2 regions of the Pseudomonas sp. LBUM1641 genome follow, and region 1 is predicted to be linked to the other one. Evidence: predicted binding sites of a transcription regulator. Region 1 holds the regulator's gene; the other holds the start of a gene.
What was found. The regulator FliA, encoded in region 1, starts transcription of late flagellar genes. The targets are predictions, from matches to a motif close to CTAAAGTTTNNNNNNNNNNNGCCGNTAA.

Region 1 (9,638 bases):
CGCCGAAGAACTGGTGCCGGGCGTGCTGTCTACCTCGCAACTGCTCAAGGTGCTGCAGGCGCTGTTGGCCGAACAGGTGCCGGTACGGGACATTCGCAGTATTGCCGAAGCTATCGCCAACAACGCCGCCAAGAGTCAAGATACTGCCGCCCTGGTGGCCGCAGTGCGCGTCGGATTGTCGCGTGCAATCGTCCAAAGCATTGTAGGGCTTGACTCTGAGCTGCCTGTGATCACCTTGGAACCAAGGTTGGAACAAATATTGCTCAATAGTATTCAGAAGGCTGGGCAGGGCGCTGATGAAGGCGTGTTGCTGGAGCCAAGCATGGCTGAGAAACTGCAGCGTTCGTTGATTGAGGCCGCGCAGCGCCAGGAAATGGAAGGCCATCCGGTGATCCTGCTGGTGGCTGGCCCCGTCCGGGCGATGTTGTCGCGGTTTGGACGCCTGGCTATACCGAATTTGCATGTATTGGCTTACCAGGAAATTCCTGACAATAAGCAAGTGACTATCGTCGCGACAGTAGGGCCCAACGGCTGAGGTAGTGGGATATGCAAGTGAAGCGTTTTTTCGCCGCCGATATGCGTCAGGCCATGAAACTGGTACGTGATGAGCTGGGCGCCGACGCTGCGATTATCGGTAACCGTCGTATTGCCGGCGGTGTCGAGCTGACGGCTGCCCTCGATTACAAACCCTCGGCCCTGGCGCCGCGTGTGCCGAACATGGAACTGGAAGACGAGCTGCGCAAGACCGCTTCGCGCATTGTCTCGGCCCAGGCTGAATTGAGCATGCGTGGCGACAGCGACGCCTCCACCAATCGCCAGCTGTTTGCCGGGTTGCCGCTGACGGCGTCCGAGCCTCTGGTAGAACCGACTTTTGTTGAGCCGCCGCGTCCTGCTGCGCCCGCCCCGGCGGCAGCGGTAGACCAGCGAGTGTTCGACTCGATGCGTTTCGAACTCAACGGCCTGCGTGAACTGCTGGAAGTGCAATTGGGCTCGCTGGCCTGGAACCAGTTGCAGGGCAGCCAGCCGCAACAGGCCAACCTGTGGCGTCGCCTGCAACGCATCGGTCTGTCCGGCCCGTTGTCCCGCGACCTGCTACAGCTGACCACGCAAATTGAAGAACCTCGCCAGGCCTGGCGCATGCTCCTGGCCCACCTGGCGCGGATGATCGTCACCCCGGAAATCGAACCCCTGGAAGAAGGCGGCGTGATTGCCATGGTCGGCCCTGCCGGCATGGGCAAGACCACCACCCTGGCCAAGCTGGCCGCACGTTACGTGCTCAAGTACGGCGCACAGAACATCGCGCTGGTGAGCATGGACAGCTACCGCATTGGCGCCCAGGAACAGCTCAAGACCCTGGGCCGCATTCTCAATGTGCCGGTGACCCACGTCGACCCGGGCCAGTCCCTGGCCAACGCCCTCGATCCACTGCTGCGCAAGCGCGTGGTGCTGATCGACACCGCCGGCCTGCAAGCCAGCGACCCGGCCCTGCGCATGCAGCTGGAAAGCCTGGCCGGGCGCGGGATCAAATCCAGAAACTACTTGGTACTTGCTACCACCAGCCAGAAGCAGGTATTGACCGCCGCCTATCACAGCTACAAGCGCTGTGGGCTGGCGGGCTGCATCCTGACTAAACTGGATGAGACGGCGAGCCTGGGCGAAGTGTTGAGCCTGGCCATCAGTCATGAATTACCGGTTGCTTACCTGACCGACGGGCCGCGGATTCCGGATGATTTGCATCTGCCGCGCCGTCATCAGTTGGTCAGCCGGGCTGTCAGCGTGCAAATGCAGGAAGAACCCAGTGAGGAAGCGATGGCTGACATGTTTGCTGACCTCTACCACAGCCCGAACAAACGTGTCGGCTGAGGCAACATGGCCTTTAATTTACAAATGACAGTGCAAAGTATCTACATCGATGGTCTGCCAGCAGTTCGCGCGGCCAAGTCATGTAGCCTGCGTCTAAGCAAGACAAGGTAAAGAAATAAAATGGGCAGCATGCATCCCGTACAGGTGATCGCGGTGACCGGCGGCAAAGGTGGCGTCGGAAAAACTAACGTGTCAGTGAATTTGTCCCTGGCCCTGGCAGAGCTTGGCCGTCGCGTCATGCTGCTGGATGCTGACCTGGGTCTGGCGAACGTTGACGTTCTGCTGGGACTGACGCCCAAACATACCCTGGCCGATGTCATCGAAGGCCGCTGTGAGCTGCGCGACGTACTGTTGCAAGGCCCCGGCGGGATTCGCATCGTGCCGGCCGCGTCCGGCACCCAGAGCATGGTGCACCTGAGCCCGGCGCAGCATGCCGGCCTGATTCAGGCGTTCAGCGACATTGGCGACAACCTCGACGTGCTGGTGATCGACACCGCCGCCGGGATCGGCGAGTCCGTGGTCAGCTTCGTGCGCGCAGCCCAGGAAGTGTTGCTGGTGGTGTGCGACGAACCGACCTCGATCACCGACGCCTACGCGCTGATCAAACTGCTCAACCGCGACTACGGCATGAACCGCTTCCGCGTGCTGGCCAACATGGCCCAAAGCCCCCAGGAAGGCCGGAATCTGTTCGCCAAGTTGACCAAGGTCACAGATCGCTTCCTCGATGTCGCCTTACAATACGTTGGCGCAGTTCCCTACGACGAATGCGTACGCAAGGCCGTGCAAAAGCAGCGTGCGGTCTATGAAGCGTTCCCTCGTTCGAAGTGCGCATTGGCGTTCAAGGCTATTGCCCAGAAGGTCGATACCTGGCCGTTGCCCGCCAACCCGCGTGGGCATCTGGAGTTTTTCGTCGAGCGATTGGTGCATCAGACGAGCGCAGGACCGGTGCTATGACAGCCAGCGGCTACAACCTTTACAAGAAGTCGGCACGTGACAGTCAAGTCGAATTGATCGAGCGCTATGCGCCCCTGGTCAAGCGCATTGCCTATCACTTGCTGGCGCGCCTGCCCGCCAGTGTCCAGGTCGAAGACTTGATCCAGGCCGGGATGATCGGCTTGCTCGAAGTGTCGACCAAATACGACGCGAGCAAGGGCGCAAGTTTCGAGACATACGCGGGTATTCGTATCCGTGGGGCCATGCTCGATGAAGTGCGTAAAGGTGATTGGGCGCCGCGTTCGGTACACCGCAATACGCGCATGGTAAGTGACGCAATTCGCTCAATTGAAGCAAAAACCGGTCGCGACGCTAAAGATCATGAAGTTGCGGCCGAACTCCAATTGAGTCTCGACGATTACTACGGGATTTTGAACGATACCTTGGGCAGCCGCCTGTTCAGTTTCGACGACCTTTTGCAGGACGGCGAACATGAAGGGCTGCACGAGGACGGCGCGAGTGCTCATCTCGAACCGTCACGCGATCTGGAAGATGAACGCTTCCAGACTGCGCTGGCGGACGCGATTGCCAATTTGCCGGAGCGTGAGCGACTGGTGTTGGCGCTGTACTACGACGAAGAGCTGAACCTCAAGGAAATCGGTGAGGTCCTGGGAGTCAGCGAATCGCGAGTCAGCCAGTTACACAGCCAGTGCGCGGCCCGCTTGCGGGGGCGTTTGGGAGAGTGGCGAGCGCGCTGACAGGCAGTGTGGGGACACTGCGAACGATACCGTCCGGGCGCTGCGCCCGGACGGGCTTGGCCCGTGGTGCGCCCCCGGTAGTCCTTTTTGTGTAACGCCTGTTGATTGATATGGCGCGCCCAGGTGCTGGGCGCGTTTAAGACTGCTTGGAGGTCGAATTGGACAAGAACATGAAAATCCTCATCGTTGATGACTTCTCAACGATGCGGCGGATCATAAAAAACCTGTTGCGTGACCTTGGGTTCACTAACACGGTCGAGGCGGATGACGGCATTACGGCGATTCCGATCCTCAACAGCGGGAGCATTGACTTTCTGGTAACGGACTGGAACATGCCGGGCATGACCGGTATCGATCTGCTGCGCCACGTGCGCGCGGATGAAAAACTGCGCAGCCTGCCTGTGCTGATGGTGACCGCTGAAGCCAAGCGTGAACAGATCATCGAAGCCGCCCAAGCCGGGGTTAACGGCTACGTGGTCAAGCCATTCACTGCACTGGCCTTGAAAGAGAAGATCGAAAAGATCTTCGAACGCATCGGTCATTGATGCTGCCACGGGGGAGCTATGGAGCATAAAGAATCATCGCAGGCCGACTTCGAGTCGACCCTGAAAAAACATGCCCACCAACTCGTCGAAAGCCTAGAAAAAGGCCAGTTCGGTGACGCGGTGCAGTTAATCCATGAGCTCAACCAGACCCGTGACCGCGGCCTGTACCAGGAAGTGGGCAAGCTCACCCGTGAGTTGCACAGTGCGATTGTCAATTTTCAGATTGACCCGCACATGCCCCAGGCCGAAGAAATCTCGCAGATCACGGATGCCACCGAACGCCTGTCCTATGTGGTCAGGCTGACTGAGGCGGCGGCCAACCGCACCATGGACCTGGTGGAAAACGCCACGCCTCTGGTCAACGGTATGGCCAGTGAAGCCAAGGCCCTGAGCACTGACTGGGGCCGGTTCATGCGTCGGGAAGTGGGCGCTGAAGAGTTTCGTGAGCTGGCGCGTCGGGTTGAAGGCTTTTTGTCCCGCAGCGAGCAGGAAAACCGCACGGTTTCCAGCAACCTCAATGACATTCTGCTGGCCCAGGACTACCAGGACCTCACCGGTCAGGTGATCAAGCGCGTGACCCAACTGGTCACCGAAGTGGAAAGCAACCTGCTCAAACTGGTGTTGATGGCGGGTCAAGTTGACCGGTTTGCCGGCATCGAACATGACCGCGAAGCGATCCTTTCTGAAAAAGATCCACAAAAACACCTCGCCAAGGGTGAAGGTCCGCAGATTCATGCCGATAAACGTGAAGACGTTGTATCCGGGCAAGACGACGTAGACGATTTGCTGTCCAGTTTAGGCTTCTAAGGAGCACACCCATGAGCTTCGGCGCCGATGAAGAAATCCTTCAGGATTTCCTTGTAGAGGCCGGCGAAATTTTAGAGCAACTGTCCGAACAACTGGTCGAGCTGGAAAGCCGACCGGATGATGCGAACCTGCTCAATGCAATTTTTCGCGGTTTTCACACTGTAAAAGGGGGCGCCGGCTTCCTCCAGCTCCACGAGCTGGTGGAGTGCTGTCACATCGCCGAGAACGTGTTCGACATCCTGCGCAAGGGTGAGCGGCACGTCGACTCGGAACTGATGGACGTGATCCTGGAAGCGCTGGACGCGGTCAACGGCATGTTCAGTGAAGTGCGCGAACGTGCACCGATCACGGCCGCCACCCCGGAACTGCTGGCCGCCCTGGCGCGCCTGGCAGAACCTGCGGCCAATGCGCCGGTGGTCGAGGCGGTGGCTGAGCCTGTCGCCGAGCCTGCGGGCGACGTGACCGACAGCGAATTCGAACAACTGCTGGACTCGCTGAACGCCGTCAAGGCCGAAGCCGAAGCTCCGGCGGCCAGTGCGCCGGCCATGGTGCCGACCACCGAAGACATTACCGACGCCGAGTTCGAGTCATTGCTCGACCAGTTGCACGGCAAGGGCCAGTTTGCCCCGGACGCGGTGGCCGCAGCGCCAGCGCCAGCGGAAGCAGCGGCGCCTGCCAGCAACGAAATCACCGATGACGAATTTGAAGCGTTGCTGGACCAGTTGCATGGCAAAGGCTCGTTTGCTGCCGATGCACTGCCGGAAGTTGCTGCAGCAGTCGCTGCACCTGCCGCACCCGCCGCTGCTGCTGCCGCTGCACCGGCTGCCGATGGACTGATCTCCGATCACGAATTCGAAGCCCTGCTGGATGAACTGCATGGCAAGGGCAAGTTCACCGAAGTGGCCGGCGCTGCTGCACCGGCTGCTACAGCGGCCACTGCGGTTGCAACGCCGGCTCCGGTGGCTGCCAAGGCCGCTGCACCGGTGGCTGCAAAACCTGCACCGGCGCCCGCGCCCGCGCGTGCCGCTGCTGCTCCGGCCGCAGACAAGCAACCAGCCAGTGAAGCCGAAACCACCGTGCGGGTTGATACCGCGCGCCTGGACGACATCATGAACATGGTCGGCGAACTGGTGCTGGTGCGTAACCGCCTGGTGCGCCTGGGCCTGAACAGCGGCGATGAGGCCATGCAAAAGGCCGTGTCGAACCTCGACGTGGTCACCGCCGACCTGCAAACCGCTGTCATGAAGACCCGGATGCAGCCGATCAAGAAAGTCTTCGGCCGCTTCCCGCGTCTGGTTCGCGACCTGGCACGCCAGCTCAAGAAAGAGATCAACCTGGAACTGGTGGGTGAAGAAACCGACCTCGACAAAAACCTTGTCGAGGCCCTGGCCGACCCGCTGGTCCACTTGGTGCGCAACGCTGTCGACCACGGCATCGAGTCCCCGGAAGAACGTGAAGCTTCGGGCAAGAACCGTCTGGGCAAAGTGATCCTGGCGGCCGAACAGGAAGGCGACCATATCCTGCTGTCGATCACCGATGACGGCAAAGGCATGGACCCGAATATCCTGCGGGGCATCGCGGTCAAGCGTGGCGTGATGGACAAGGACGCCGCCGACCGTCTCACTGACACCGAGTGCTACAACCTGATCTTCGCCCCGGGCTTCTCCACCAAGACCGAGATTTCCGACGTGTCGGGCCGTGGCGTGGGCATGGACGTGGTGAAGACCAAGATCAGCCAGCTCAACGGCTCGATCAACATTTACTCGACCAAGGGCCAAGGCTCGAAGATCGTCATCAAGGTGCCGTTGACCCTGGCGATCATGCCAACCCTGATGGTGATGTTGGGCAACCAGGCGTTCGCCTTCCCGCTGGTCAACGTCAACGAAATCTTCCACCTCGACCTGTCGCGCACCAACGTAGTGGACGGCCAGGAAGTGGTGATCGTGCGCGATAAGGCGCTGCCACTGTTCTACCTCAAGCGCTGGCTGGTGGCTTCGGCCAAGCATGAAGAGCAGCGCGAAGGCCATGTGGTGATTCTTTCCGTGGGCACCCAGCGTATCGGCTTTGTCGTCGATCAACTGGTGGGCCAGGAAGAAGTGGTCATCAAGCCTTTGGGCAAAATGCTGCAGGGAACCCCGGGCATGTCGGGTGCGACCATTACCGGTGACGGTCGGATCGCGCTGATTCTGGATGTTCCGAGCATGCTCAAGCGTTACGCCGCACGGCGTATTTGATTCGGCCCGGGCAGGGCGGTTGTCCCTCGCCCGGCCTAACGGAGTGTTTATGGTAGTCAAGGTCCTGGTGGTGGACGATTCAGGTTTCTTCCGCCGCCGCGTCTCGGAAATTCTTTCATCGGATTCCAATATCCAGGTGGTCGGTACGGCCACCAACGGCAAAGAGGCGATCGATCAGGCCATGGCCCTCAAGCCAGACGTGATCACCATGGACTACGAGATGCCGATGATGGACGGCATCACGGCGGTGCGGCACATCATGCAGCGCTGCCCGACTCCGGTGTTGATGTTCTCCTCGCTGACCCACGAAGGCGCCCGGGTCACCCTGGATGCGCTGGACGCCGGCGCGGTGGACTTCCTGCCGAAGAATTTCGAAGACATCTCGCGCAACCCCGAGAAGGTCAAGCAGATGCTCTGCGAGAAGGTGCACAGCATCTCCCGCAGTAACCGTCGCAGCCTGTTCAGTGCGCCGGCGCCGGCACCTGTTACACCGCCCCCGGCAGCCCCGAGCACCTTTGGTCGCCCGGCGCCTGCGCCGGTTGCGCGTCCGGCCGCAGCGCCTGTGCGTACGGCTGCGCCCACGGCGCATTCGCCTGCTCCCAAGCGCAAAGCCTACAAGCTGGTGGCCATCGGTACCTCCACCGGCGGCCCGGTTGCCTTGCAGCGGGTGTTGACCCAACTGCCGGCCAACTTCCCGGCCCCGATCGTGTTGATCCAGCACATGCCGGCCGCGTTCACCAAGGCCTTTGCCGAGCGCCTGGACAAGCTGTGCCGCATCAGCGTCAAGGAAGCCGAGGATGGCGACATCCTGCGCCCGGGTCTCGCGCTGCTGGCCCCTGGCGGCAAGCAGATGATGGTCGATGGCCGTGGCGCGATCAAAATCCTGCCGGGTGACGAGCGCCTGAACTACAAGCCGTGTGTGGATATCACCTTCGGTTCCGCAGCCAAGTCCTACGGCGACAAAGTTCTGGCGGTGGTCTTGACCGGCATGGGTGCCGACGGCCGCGAAGGCGCACGTTTGCTCAAGCAGGGCGGCAGCGCGATCTGGGCCCAGGATGAAGCCAGCTGCGTGATCTATGGCATGCCCATGGCCATCGTCAAAGCCGACCTGGCCGACGCCGTCTACAGCCTGGACGACATCGGCAAGCATCTGGTGGAGGCCTGCCTGTAATGGATGTATTGAGCCTGATTGGCATCATCATGGCGTTTGTCGCGATTATCGGCGGCAACTACCTCGAAGGCGGCCACCTGGGTGCCCTGGCCAACGGCCCGGCGGCGTTGATCGTGATCGGCGGCACCGTGGGCGCAGCCTTGCTGCAATCGCCCATGAGTTCGTTCAAGCGCGCGATGCAGATCCTTATCTGGATTATTTTCCCGCCACGTGTCGACTTGCCGGGTGGCATCGACCGCGTGGTTAACTGGAGCCTCACAGCGCGCAAGGAAGGCCTGCTGGGCCTGGAAGGCGTGGCCGATGCCGAGCCCGACAGCTACGCACGCAAAGGCTTGCAATTGCTGGTGGACGGCGCCGAGCCGGAAGCGATTCGCAGCATCCTGGAAGTGGATTTCTACACCCAGGAAAGCCGCGACATCAACGCCGCCAAAGTCTTTGAAAGCATGGGCGGCTACGCGCCGACCATCGGCATCATCGGTGCGGTGATGGGCTTGATCCACGTGATGGGCAACCTGGCCGATCCGTCGCAACTGGGCAGCGGGATTGCCGTGGCGTTCGTCGCCACCATCTACGGCGTGGCCAGTGCCAACCTGGTGTTGTTGCCGGTGGCCAGCAAGCTCAAGTCGATCGCCATGCGCCAGTCGCGTTATCGCGAGATGTTGCTGGAAGGCATCCTCTCGATTGCCGAGGGTGAAAACCCACGCTCCATCGAATTGAAGCTCCAGGGCTTCATGGATTGATGGTCATGAACCCTGTAGGAGCGAGCTTGCTCGCGAAAAACCCGAGAACAACGCGTTCATCCAGGATGCCCGCGTTATCGTTGACGATTTTCGCGAGCAAGCTCGCTCCTACAGTTGATTTGTTTTGCGGAGGTAATCGCCTGTGAGCCGTCGCCGCCGCGAGCCTGAAGAACACGTCAACCATGAACGCTGGCTGGTGTCCTACGCCGACTTCATTACGCTGTTGTTCGCGTTTTTTGTGGTGATGTACTCCATTTCCTCGATCAACGAAGGCAAGTACAAAGTCATTTCCCAGGCGCTGATCGGCGTGTTCAACGACGCTGACCGCGCCCTCAAGCCGATCCCGATCGGCGAAGAACGCCCCAAGACCGTGACCCCGGCCAAACCGCTGGTCAACGACAGTGATGAAACCGCCGCCGGCATCGGTGGCACCAGCGACCCGCTGAAAAGCATCGCCGATGACATCAGCGCAGCCTTTGGCGACCTGATCAGCTCCAACCAGATGACCGTGCGCGGCAATGAGTTGTGGGTGGAAATCGAGCTTAATTCCAGCCTGCTGTTCGCCAGCGCCGATGCGATGCCCAGCG
Region 2 (9,638 bases), 520 kb from region 1:
TTACCCGCGGCACACTGGAAGGGATCCTTTTACTTCAAGTCACCACCATCAGGAGATACCCAATGAGCGTACTCGTCGGCAAACAAGCCCCGGATTTCGACGTACCAGCCGTCCTCGGCAATGGCGAAATCGTAGACAGCTTCAAACTGTCTGAAGCCATCAAAGGCAAATACGGCCTGGTGTTCTTCTACCCGCTGGACTTCACCTTCGTCTGCCCATCGGAGCTGATCGCTCTGGATCACCGCATGGACGATTTCAAGGCCCGTAACGTTGAAGTGGTAGCCGTTTCCATCGACTCCCATTTCACCCACAACGCCTGGCGCAACACCGCCATCAATGATGGCGGCATCGGCAAAGTCAAATACACCATGGCTGCCGACATGAAGCACGACATCGCCAAGGCCTACGACGTTGAGTCCGAAGGCGGCGTTGCTTTCCGTGGCGCGTTCCTGATCGACGACAAGGGCGTTGTGCGCTCGCAGATCATCAACGACCTGCCGTTGGGTCGTAACATGGAAGAGCTGATCCGCCTGGTCGACGCTCTGCAATTCCACGAAGAGCACGGCGAAGTTTGCCCTGCCAACTGGAAAAAAGGCGACAAGGGCATGAACGCTTCGCCAGAAGGCGTTGCGGCTTACCTGACCGAGAACGCTGGCAAGCTGTAAGCCAGATTCGCGGGACAAAAAAACCGGCCTGAGAAGGCCGGTTTTTTTATGCGCGGGATTTGGCTTCAGTCGCCGAAGTCTTCCCAGCCGCCCATCTGTTTCCAGCGATTGACGATGCCGCAGAACAGCTCGGCCGTCTTCTCGGTGTCGTAGCGGGCCGAGTGGGCCTCACGACCGTCGAAGTCGATACCGGCCGCCTGGCAGGCTTTCGCCAGCACGGTCTGGCCATAGGCCAAGCCGGCGAGGGTCGCGGTGTCGAAGCTGGAGAACGGGTGAAACGGGTTACGCTTCATGTCCAGGCGTGTCACAGCGGCGTTGAGGAAGCCCAGGTCGAAGCTGCTGTTGTGACCCACCAGGATCGCGCGCTTGCAGCCATTGGCCTTCAAGGCCTTGCGCACGCCACGGAAGATGTCGGTCAGCGCCGCTTCTTCACTGACTGCCATGCGCAGCGGGTGATCGAGCTTGATCCCGGTGAACTCCAGGGCTGCGGCTTCGATGTTGGCGCCTTCGAACGGCTCGACGCGGAAGAAGTGGGTGTGTTCCGGGAACACAAAACCCTGTTCGTCCATGCCGATAGTCGTAGCGGCGATTTCCAGCAATGCGTCAGTGGCGCAATTGAAACCACCGGTTTCTACGTCGATAACGACCGGCAGGTAGCCGCGAAAACGCTCGGCCATCGGGTGACGGGAACCGCCACCACCGCCGCCGTGTTCCTGATCGTCGTCGTAATGGTCTTCACTCACGGGTGTTCCTCCAGCAGGCGCCAGCGCAGTGTTTCACCGGCGCGCAGCGGGATAACGGTCAGCTCGCCAAACGGCAGGCTGGTGGGGGCGGTCCAGTCTTCACGGACCAGGGTAATGCGGTCGGTATTCGCCGGCAGGCCGTAGAAACGCGGGCCGTTGAGGCTGGCGAACCCTTCAAGCTTGTCCAGGGCGTTGCGCTGTTCGAACGCTTCGGCATACAACTCGATCGCCGCATACGCGGTGTAGCAACCGGCACAACCACACGCGGCTTCCTTGGCGTGTTGGGCGTGGGGCGCAGAGTCGGTACCGAGGAAAAATTTCTCGCTGCCACTGGTGGCGGCATCAAGCAGCGCCACCTGATGCGTGTTGCGCTTGAGAATCGGCAGGCAATAGAAGTGCGGCCGAATCCCGCCCACCAGCATGTGGTTGCGGTTGTACAAAAGGTGATGGGCGGTGATGGTCGCGCCGACGTTGGCCGAAGCCTCGGTGACGAACTGCACGGCCTCAGCGGTGGTGATGTGTTCGAACACGACCTTGAGGGTCGGGAACAGCTCGACCACGCGGCGCATGTGCTCGTCGATGAAGATCTTTTCACGATCGAATACATCGACATCGCCACGGGTGACTTCACCGTGGATCAACAACGGCATGCCAACTTCCGCCATGGCTTCGATGGCCGGCAGGATCTTGTCGATACTGGTGACGCCGGAATCGGAGTTGGTGGTCGCACCGGCCGGGTACAGCTTGGCGGCGTGCACGAAACCGCTGGCTTTGGCCTGGCGAATTTCTTCGGGCTGGGTGCGGTCGGTCAGGTACAGCACCATCAACGGTTCGAAGCGGCTGCCGGCCGGTCGTGCAGCGAGAATGCGCTGGCGATAGGCATCGGCTTCCGCGGCGTTACGCACCGGAGGTACCAGGTTAGGCATGATGATGGCGCGGCCAAACGTGCGCGCTACATCGGCCACGGTTTGGGGCAACGCAGCACCATCGCGAAGATGAATATGCCAGTCGTCGGGACGCAGCAGGGTCAGGCGGTCGGACATTGGGGATTCCAGGCGGGTCAATCTGGTGGGAATGCTACCGGAAAAGACTCTTGCAGGCACTCGCTATCAAGTTTTGCAGGATGCGACCGATATCCCTGGGTATGCCTTAACGATGTATGACGCCTTGATGTGTTGTAGAAACCTGTGGAGCCTCCCGTGCGCCAGCATTATCTAGCCCTGCTCAGTGTGTTCGCCAGCCTGCCCGCGATGGCCCTCACGTTCCAGACACGTCTGGAGAATATTGAGTGGAAGGTGGAGGGCGATAAGTTCGAGTGCCGCTTGACCCAGCCGATTACTGATTTCGGCTCGGGGGAGTTCGTGCGCCGGGCCGGCGAGCAGGCGACGTTTCGTCTGAAAGCCTTCAGCGGCTCGTTGGGTGCCGGTTCCGCAACCCTGTTGGCGGCGGCTGCGCCGTGGCAGCCCGGGCGTGGTGATATCAACCTTGGCGCGGTGCGCGTCGGCAGTGGTGATGTGCTGTTTAATAGCTCCCAGGCCCAGGCCGGGCGTTTGTTCACCGGCTTGCTCGAAGGTCGTAGCCCGACTGTGCGGCACTATGGACGCGATGGCGGGTACTCTGAGATTCGCCTGTTGCCGGTGAAATTCAACAAGGCGTACAACGACTATCAGCTGTGCACCACCAAGCTGCTGCCGATGAATTTCGAGCAGGTCAAACAGACTGAAGTGGGTTTCCCGGGCGGTGGCATCGAACTGGATGCGGCGGCCAAGAAAAAGCTCTCGGTGATCCTCGAGTTCATGAAAGCCGACCCGACGGTTAACCACATCGAGTTGAACGGCCACTCCGACAACAGCGGCAATCGCCTGACCAACCGTGATGTATCGCGGCGTCGAGCATTGGCGGTGATGGACTACTTCAAGGCCAATGGCATCGATGAATCGCAGATTGCCCTGCGTTTCCATGGTGAAAGCTACCCGTTGGCGCCGAACACCAATCCGGCCAACCGGGCGAAAAACCGTCGGGTGAATATTCAACTCGAACGGGTGGTAGCCCCCGAAAAACCGGCGCCCCAAGCCAAAGCGCCAAGCAACGCCGCCGCCACCTCATAAGGTGCGGCGTTTCGTCGCCCGCTCGACATAATCTGTCGCTTTATCTTCATTTGCTGTCGCGCCCCTGTAATTTCACGGTTTTGGTCGGTAGAATCGACGCCTTTCCGTACAACCCCGTGGAGTGATGGCATGGCCGACGTAAACAAGGTCGTTCTCGCGTATTCCGGCGGCCTGGACACTTCGGTGATCCTCAAGTGGCTGCAGGATACTTATAACTGTGAAGTGGTGACCTTCACCGCTGACCTGGGTCAGGGCGAAGAGGTCGAACCTGCACGTGCCAAGGCGCAAGCCATGGGCGTGAAAGAGATCTACATTGACGACCTGCGCGAAGAGTTCGTCCGCGATTTCGTTTTCCCGATGTTTCGCGCCAACACTGTCTACGAAGGCGAGTACCTGCTGGGTACTTCCATCGCACGTCCGCTGATCGCCAAGCGCTTGATCGAAATCGCCAACGAAACCGGCGCTGACGCCATTTCCCATGGCGCCACCGGCAAGGGCAACGACCAAGTGCGTTTCGAGCTGGGCGCCTATGCCTTGAAGCCAGGCGTAAAAGTCATTGCTCCGTGGCGTGAATGGGACCTTCTGTCCCGTGAAAAGCTGATGGACTACGCTGAAAAGCACGCCATCCCGATCGAGCGTCACGGCAAGAAGAAGTCCCCGTACTCGATGGACGCCAACTTGCTGCACATCTCCTATGAAGGCGGCGTGCTGGAAGACACCTGGACCGAGCACGAAGAAGACATGTGGAAGTGGACCGTCTCCCCGGAGAACGCTCCTGACAAGGCCCAGTACCTGGAACTGACCTACCGCAACGGCGACATCGTCGCGCTGGACGGCGTCGAAATGACCCCGGCCACCGTATTGGCGACCCTGAACCGTATCGGCGGCGAACACGGTATCGGCCGCCTCGACATCGTCGAGAACCGTTATGTGGGCATGAAGTCCCGTGGCTGCTACGAGACCCCGGGCGGCACCATCATGCTGCGCGCTCACCGCGCCATCGAGTCCATCACCCTGGACCGTGAAGTGGCTCACCTCAAAGACGAGTTGATGCCCAAGTACGCCAGCCTGATCTACACCGGCTACTGGTGGAGCCCGGAGCGTCTGATGTTGCAACAGATGATCGACGCTTCCCAGGCCTACGTGAACGGCGTTGTGCGCCTGAAGCTGTACAAGGGCAACGTGATCGTGACCGGTCGCAAGTCCGACGAGTCGCTGTTCGATGCCAATATCGCCACCTTCGAAGAAGATGGCGGCGCGTACAACCAGGCAGACGCGGCAGGCTTCATCAAGCTGAACGCATTGCGCATGCGCATTGCGGCCAACAAAGGTCGCAAGTTGTTCTGAGTGTTTTAAGTTGCAATGAAAAATGGCCCTTCGAGGGCCATTTTTTTTTGGCTGAAAATCCGCCTCAAGTCTTTGCGGAGGATGCTGCGTTTATAGTTCAGCTCAAGACCACCCTGTGCTCAAGGGCGTAATGTTTATATTTTAAGGGTGCAATGTTTATTATTTTCGTCCGATAAGAGATGCATTGTTGAAAGTGGTTTTTTTCTCGTGTGTAGGAACTATGTACTACAGAAATTTCACTCAGAAATGTACGACGAATATGTCAGCTACTGACATGCCTGTAGGATTTCTGGAGCGTAATCAAGAATGTCGCATGGAACTTTTAAAACGTGGTTTTCAGCCCGGAACCACGGGCTTTCTGACAACGTACAAGGGGCATTTCCTGAAACTTGTGTGCGTTATGTTTACTCCGCACCCCGTAACCTTGGGAATTTTCACTCAAAATATGTTTGCGCTAGGAAAGGTCTGAAAGCCTCAACAAAACTGGACACCTCCACCTGGGCGTTTTTTTGTAGGTTAAATCCTATGTCGTTGTGGGTTGGGTCTCTGCTTGCTGTTGCTTGGGGGGGAGCACTATGCCAAGCGGGAAACGACTAGGCTATTGTGCTTGCTCTTAATAATTCGAACAGCGAAATTGGACTTGCCCATGAATAAAGTGCTGATCGTGGATGATCATCCCGTCATTCGTCTTGCTGTGCGTATGCTAATGGAACGTCATAGTTATGAGGTCGTTGCCGAGACCGATAACGGTGTCGATGCCTTGCAACTTGCACGGGAGCATATGCCGGACATTGTCATACTGGATATTGGAATACCTAAACTCGATGGCTTGGAAGTTATATGCCGGCTGTCCTCTACCAAACAGGCCCATCCCTTCAAGGTGCTGGTGCTGACTTCCCAGGCGCCCGGACACTTTTCCATGCGCTGCATGCAGGCGGGTGCCGCCGGCTATGTGTGCAAGCAGCAGGATCTCACCGAGCTGTTGAGCGCGGTCAAGGCGGTGCTGTGCGGGTACAGCTATTTCCCCAACCAGGCGCTGAACTCGGTGCGCTCCACAATGGGTAACGCCAGCGAAGCGGACATGGTCGAGCGGCTCTCCGGCCGGGAGATGATGGTGTTGCAGCAACTGGCCCGCGGCAAAACCAACAAGGAGATCGCCGATGGCATGTTCCTGAGCAACAAAACCGTGAGTACCTACAAGACCCGCTTGCTGCTCAAGCTCAATGCACGTTCTCTGGTGGACTTGATCGAACTGGCCCAGCGCAACGGGTTGGTATAGGTCGGCCACGCACTTACATGCCGTCAGAAAAAAGCCTCCGTAGGGGAGGCTTCTGTTTGTCGTTGGGTCGATTAGAGATCGAAGTCGTAATCGGCCAACTGTTTCTGCAAGCGCCGCTCTTCCAGAAGGTTGTCGATGGTGCGGCGTTTGCTCAAATTGGTCTTGGCCACCTCTACCGGCGCTTCCGCTGCATCATCGTCGGATTCAGCGCCAACAACGTCGTCTTCTACATCCAGTTGTTCTTTGCCAGTGCTCATAAGGTTAACTCCAGGCTAAGACTGCCGTTGGCGCTCCTTATAGCGATAATCTTGAGCCTGGTAAAAAAGATTTTTTCAATCGACTCATCAATAAAAGCAATGATGGCTCAATCGTCGGAAGTCTTTTCCTTGTATTCACACAGGTCTTCGATGCGGCAACTGCCACAGCGCGGCTTGCGGGCCTGGCAGACATAGCGTCCGTGAAGGATCAGCCAGTGATGTGAATCCAGCAGATAGGGCTTGGGCACAAATTTCATCAATTGTTTTTCCACCTCCACCACATTCTTTCCGCGGGCAATCCCGGTGCGGTTGCTGACCCGAAAGATGTGTGTGTCCACCGCCATGGTCAGTTGGCGAAATGCCGTATTCAGCACCACGTTGGCGGTTTTGCGGCCTACGCCTGGAAGTGCTTCCAGGGCTTCACGTGTCTGCGGCACTTCGCTGCCGTGCAACTCCACCAGCAGCCGACAGGTCTCGATGACATTCTTCGCCTTGCTGTTGTACAGGCCAATGGTCTTGATGTACTCGGATAACCCTTCAACCCCAAGCGCGTAGATCGCCTCCGGAGTATTGGCTACGGGATACAACTTGGCCGTGGCCTTGTTGACGCCGACGTCTGTGGACTGGGCCGAAAGAATCACGGCGATCAGCAGCTCGAACGGCGAGGAATAGGCCAGTTCGGTTTTCGGTTCCGGGTTGTCTTCGTGAAGCCGACGGAAAATTTCCAGGCGTTTTGCGGCGTTCATGGGGCGAGCGGTTCCTTGCAGACAGTCAGTGTGGTTACGAAAAACGGGCCCAATAACCCGAGCAGGATAAACGCGGCGGTCATCCGCAGTACACGCTTCATAACGTGCGGCTGATGATCAAGGGCTTCAAGTGCGAGCATCGGCCGCCACCAGTGCCGCAAGCGCCTGCTCTGCTGTTTCGAAGTGTTGTTGCAGGATGATCAACTGCGACTGCTGTTCAAAGGTCGGCGGGTGACCAAAGGCTTTCAACGATTTGTGCAATTGGGCACGGCTCATGGCCAGGTTGATCTTGGCCTTCTTCAAGGCGGCGTCCATCGCGGCGGCTTTTTGTGCACGAACCCGCTCAATGGCGGCCTGGACCGGGTTCTCCGTCGCCGCAGCCACCGGGGCAGCGCGCTTGGTGCGTGCCAGGCGTTCGGCGAGTTTCTGTTCCTCCTCGCGTTGCAGCCGCGCGTTGCGCTGTTCAAACCGCCGCCTTGCCCGATCGCGCTTGAGGCTGCGTGCCTGGCGTTCATGATCATTGGAGGCCAGCCCGCCGACAATCGGCAACACCGTGGTCAACGGACGCATTTCGATGCAATCAACCGGGCAGGGCGCCACACACAGGTCACAGCCGGTGCACTCGTCGATAATCACCGTGTGCATCAATTTGGCAGCACCGACGATGGCGTCCACCGGGCAGGCCTGGATGCATTTGGTACAGCCGATGCACTCCGCCTCACGGATAAACGCGATCTGTGCGGGCGCTTCGCCTCGGGATGTGTCCAGCTCCAGCACCGGGAGCTTCAACAGCTGCGCCAGGCCGGCAATGGTTTCCTGGCCGCCCGGTGGGCACTTGTTGATCGCCTCGCCTTGGGCAATGCCTTCTGCATAGGGCTTGCAGCCAGGATGCCCACATTTGCCACATTGGGTTTGCGGCAGCAGGACGTCGATACGTTGAATCAGGCTCATGGTTTGATCATTGCGTTGGAACCCGGAAAAGCCACGGCCAGCAAAGGGCCAACAGCAAACAGAATCCGATTATCCGGCAAGCGAGGAGGGGGTACTAGCTGAAACCGCCCCATGGCCGAGACCATGGGGCGGTTCGCAGTCTTTACTTGATGCGCTGACCCGGCTTGGCGCCGCTGTCCGGGCTCAACAGGTAGATCTCTTCACCGCCAGGGCCGGCCGCCATCACCATGCCTTCGGAGATGCCGAATTTCATTTTCCGTGGCTTGAGGTTGGCGATCATCATGGTCAGGCGACCATCGAGCTTGGACGGATCCGGATAGGCGCTCTTGATCCCGGAAAACACGTTGCGTTGCTCGTCACCGATGTCCAGGGTGAGGCGCAGCAGCTTGTCGGCACCTTCCACAGCTTCGGCCTTGATGATCAGCGCGACCCGCAGGTCCACTGCGGCAAATGCGTCGAAGTCGATTTCTGGCGACAGCGGATCTTTCGCCAGTTCGCCATTGCCGGCAGGCGCCGTTTCTCCGGTATCGGTCTTGCTGGCCTCGAGGTCTTCTTTGGACGCGTCGCTCATGGCCTGGACTTTTACCGGGTCGATACGGGTCATCAGCGGCTTGAACTCATTCAACTGATGGTTGCTGAGCAAGGTCGCGTGGTCGTTCCAGGTCAGTGGCGGCACGTTGAGGAACGCCTCGGCGTCGGCCGCCAGCAGTGGCAGTACCGGCTTGAGGAAGATCACCAACTGGCGGAACAGGTTGACGCCCGTGGCGCAGATGGCCTGGACTTCAGCCTGCTTGCCTTCCTGCTTGTTCAGCGACCACGGCGCCTTGTCGGCGATCCAGGCGTTGGCACGGTCGGCCAGGCCCATGATCTCGCGCATGGCGCGGGCAAAGTCGCGGGCTTCATAGGCATCGGCGATGCTTGGGGCAGCGGCCAGGAACGCATCGGTCAGCTCCGGCGCGGCGTTTTCCGCCACCAGCACACCGGCGTTGCCCTTGTGGATAAACCCGGCGCAACGGCTGGCGATGTTGACGACTTTGCCCACCAGGTCCGAGTTGACCTTTTGTACGAAGTCTTCCAGGTTCAGGTCCAGGTCGTCGACGCCACGGCCCAGTTTGGACGCGTAGTAGTAGCGCAGGTATTCCGGCGACAGGTGGTCCAGGTAGGTGCGCGCCTTGATAAAGGTGCCACGGGACTTGGACATCTTCTGGCCATTGACCGTCAGGTAGCCGTGAACCGCGATGCCGGTCGGCTTGCGGTAGCCCGAACCTTCGAGCATCGCCGGCCAGAACAGCGCGTGGAAGTTGACGATGTCCTTGCCGATGAAGTGATACAGCTCGGCAGTGGAGTCCTTGGCCCAGAACGCGTCGAAGTCCAGCTCCGGCGTACGGTCGCACAGGTTCTTGAAGCTGGCCATGTAGCCAATCGGCGCGTCCAGCCACACATAGAAGTATTTGCCTGGCTCGCCCGGGATCTCAAAACCGAAGTACGGCGCATCGCGGGAGATGTCCCACTGCTGCAGGCCGGCGTCCAGCCATTCGGCGA

Region 2: ACA046_RS26500 (flagellar protein MotY) is a predicted target of FliA. The motif match lies at 2,517-2,544, and genes of this name have one in related genera.

What each region holds. Positions count from the first base shown of each region.
Region 1 covers NZ_CP166815.1:5,222,589-5,232,226, reverse strand. Annotated here, with positions in the region: gene flhA (flagellar biosynthesis protein FlhA) at 1-535, shown strand, start outside; gene flhF (flagellar biosynthesis GTPase FlhF) at 547-1,863, shown strand; gene fleN (flagellar synthesis regulator FleN) at 1,984-2,817, shown strand; gene fliA (RNA polymerase sigma factor FliA) at 2,814-3,554, shown strand; gene ACA046_RS23900 (chemotaxis response regulator CheY) at 3,725-4,099, shown strand; gene ACA046_RS23895 (protein phosphatase CheZ) at 4,118-4,906, shown strand; gene ACA046_RS23890 (chemotaxis protein CheA) at 4,918-7,140, shown strand; gene ACA046_RS23885 (protein-glutamate methylesterase/protein-glutamine glutaminase) at 7,190-8,311, shown strand; gene ACA046_RS23880 (flagellar motor protein) at 8,311-9,051, shown strand; gene motD (flagellar motor protein MotD) at 9,194-9,638, shown strand, end outside.
Region 2 covers NZ_CP166815.1:5,742,638-5,752,275, reverse strand. Annotated here, with positions in the region: gene ACA046_RS26515 (peroxiredoxin) at 63-665, shown strand; gene rnt (ribonuclease T) at 731-1,408, opposite strand; gene pyrC (dihydroorotase) at 1,405-2,451, opposite strand; gene ACA046_RS26500 (flagellar protein MotY) at 2,608-3,516, shown strand; gene ACA046_RS26495 (argininosuccinate synthase) at 3,646-4,863, shown strand; gene ACA046_RS26490 (response regulator transcription factor) at 5,510-6,142, shown strand; gene ACA046_RS26485 (PA3496 family putative envelope integrity protein) at 6,214-6,399, opposite strand; gene nth (endonuclease III) at 6,507-7,145, opposite strand; partial or broken gene rsxB (electron transport complex subunit RsxB) at 7,290-8,114, opposite strand; gene metG (methionine--tRNA ligase) at 8,239-9,638, opposite strand, start outside.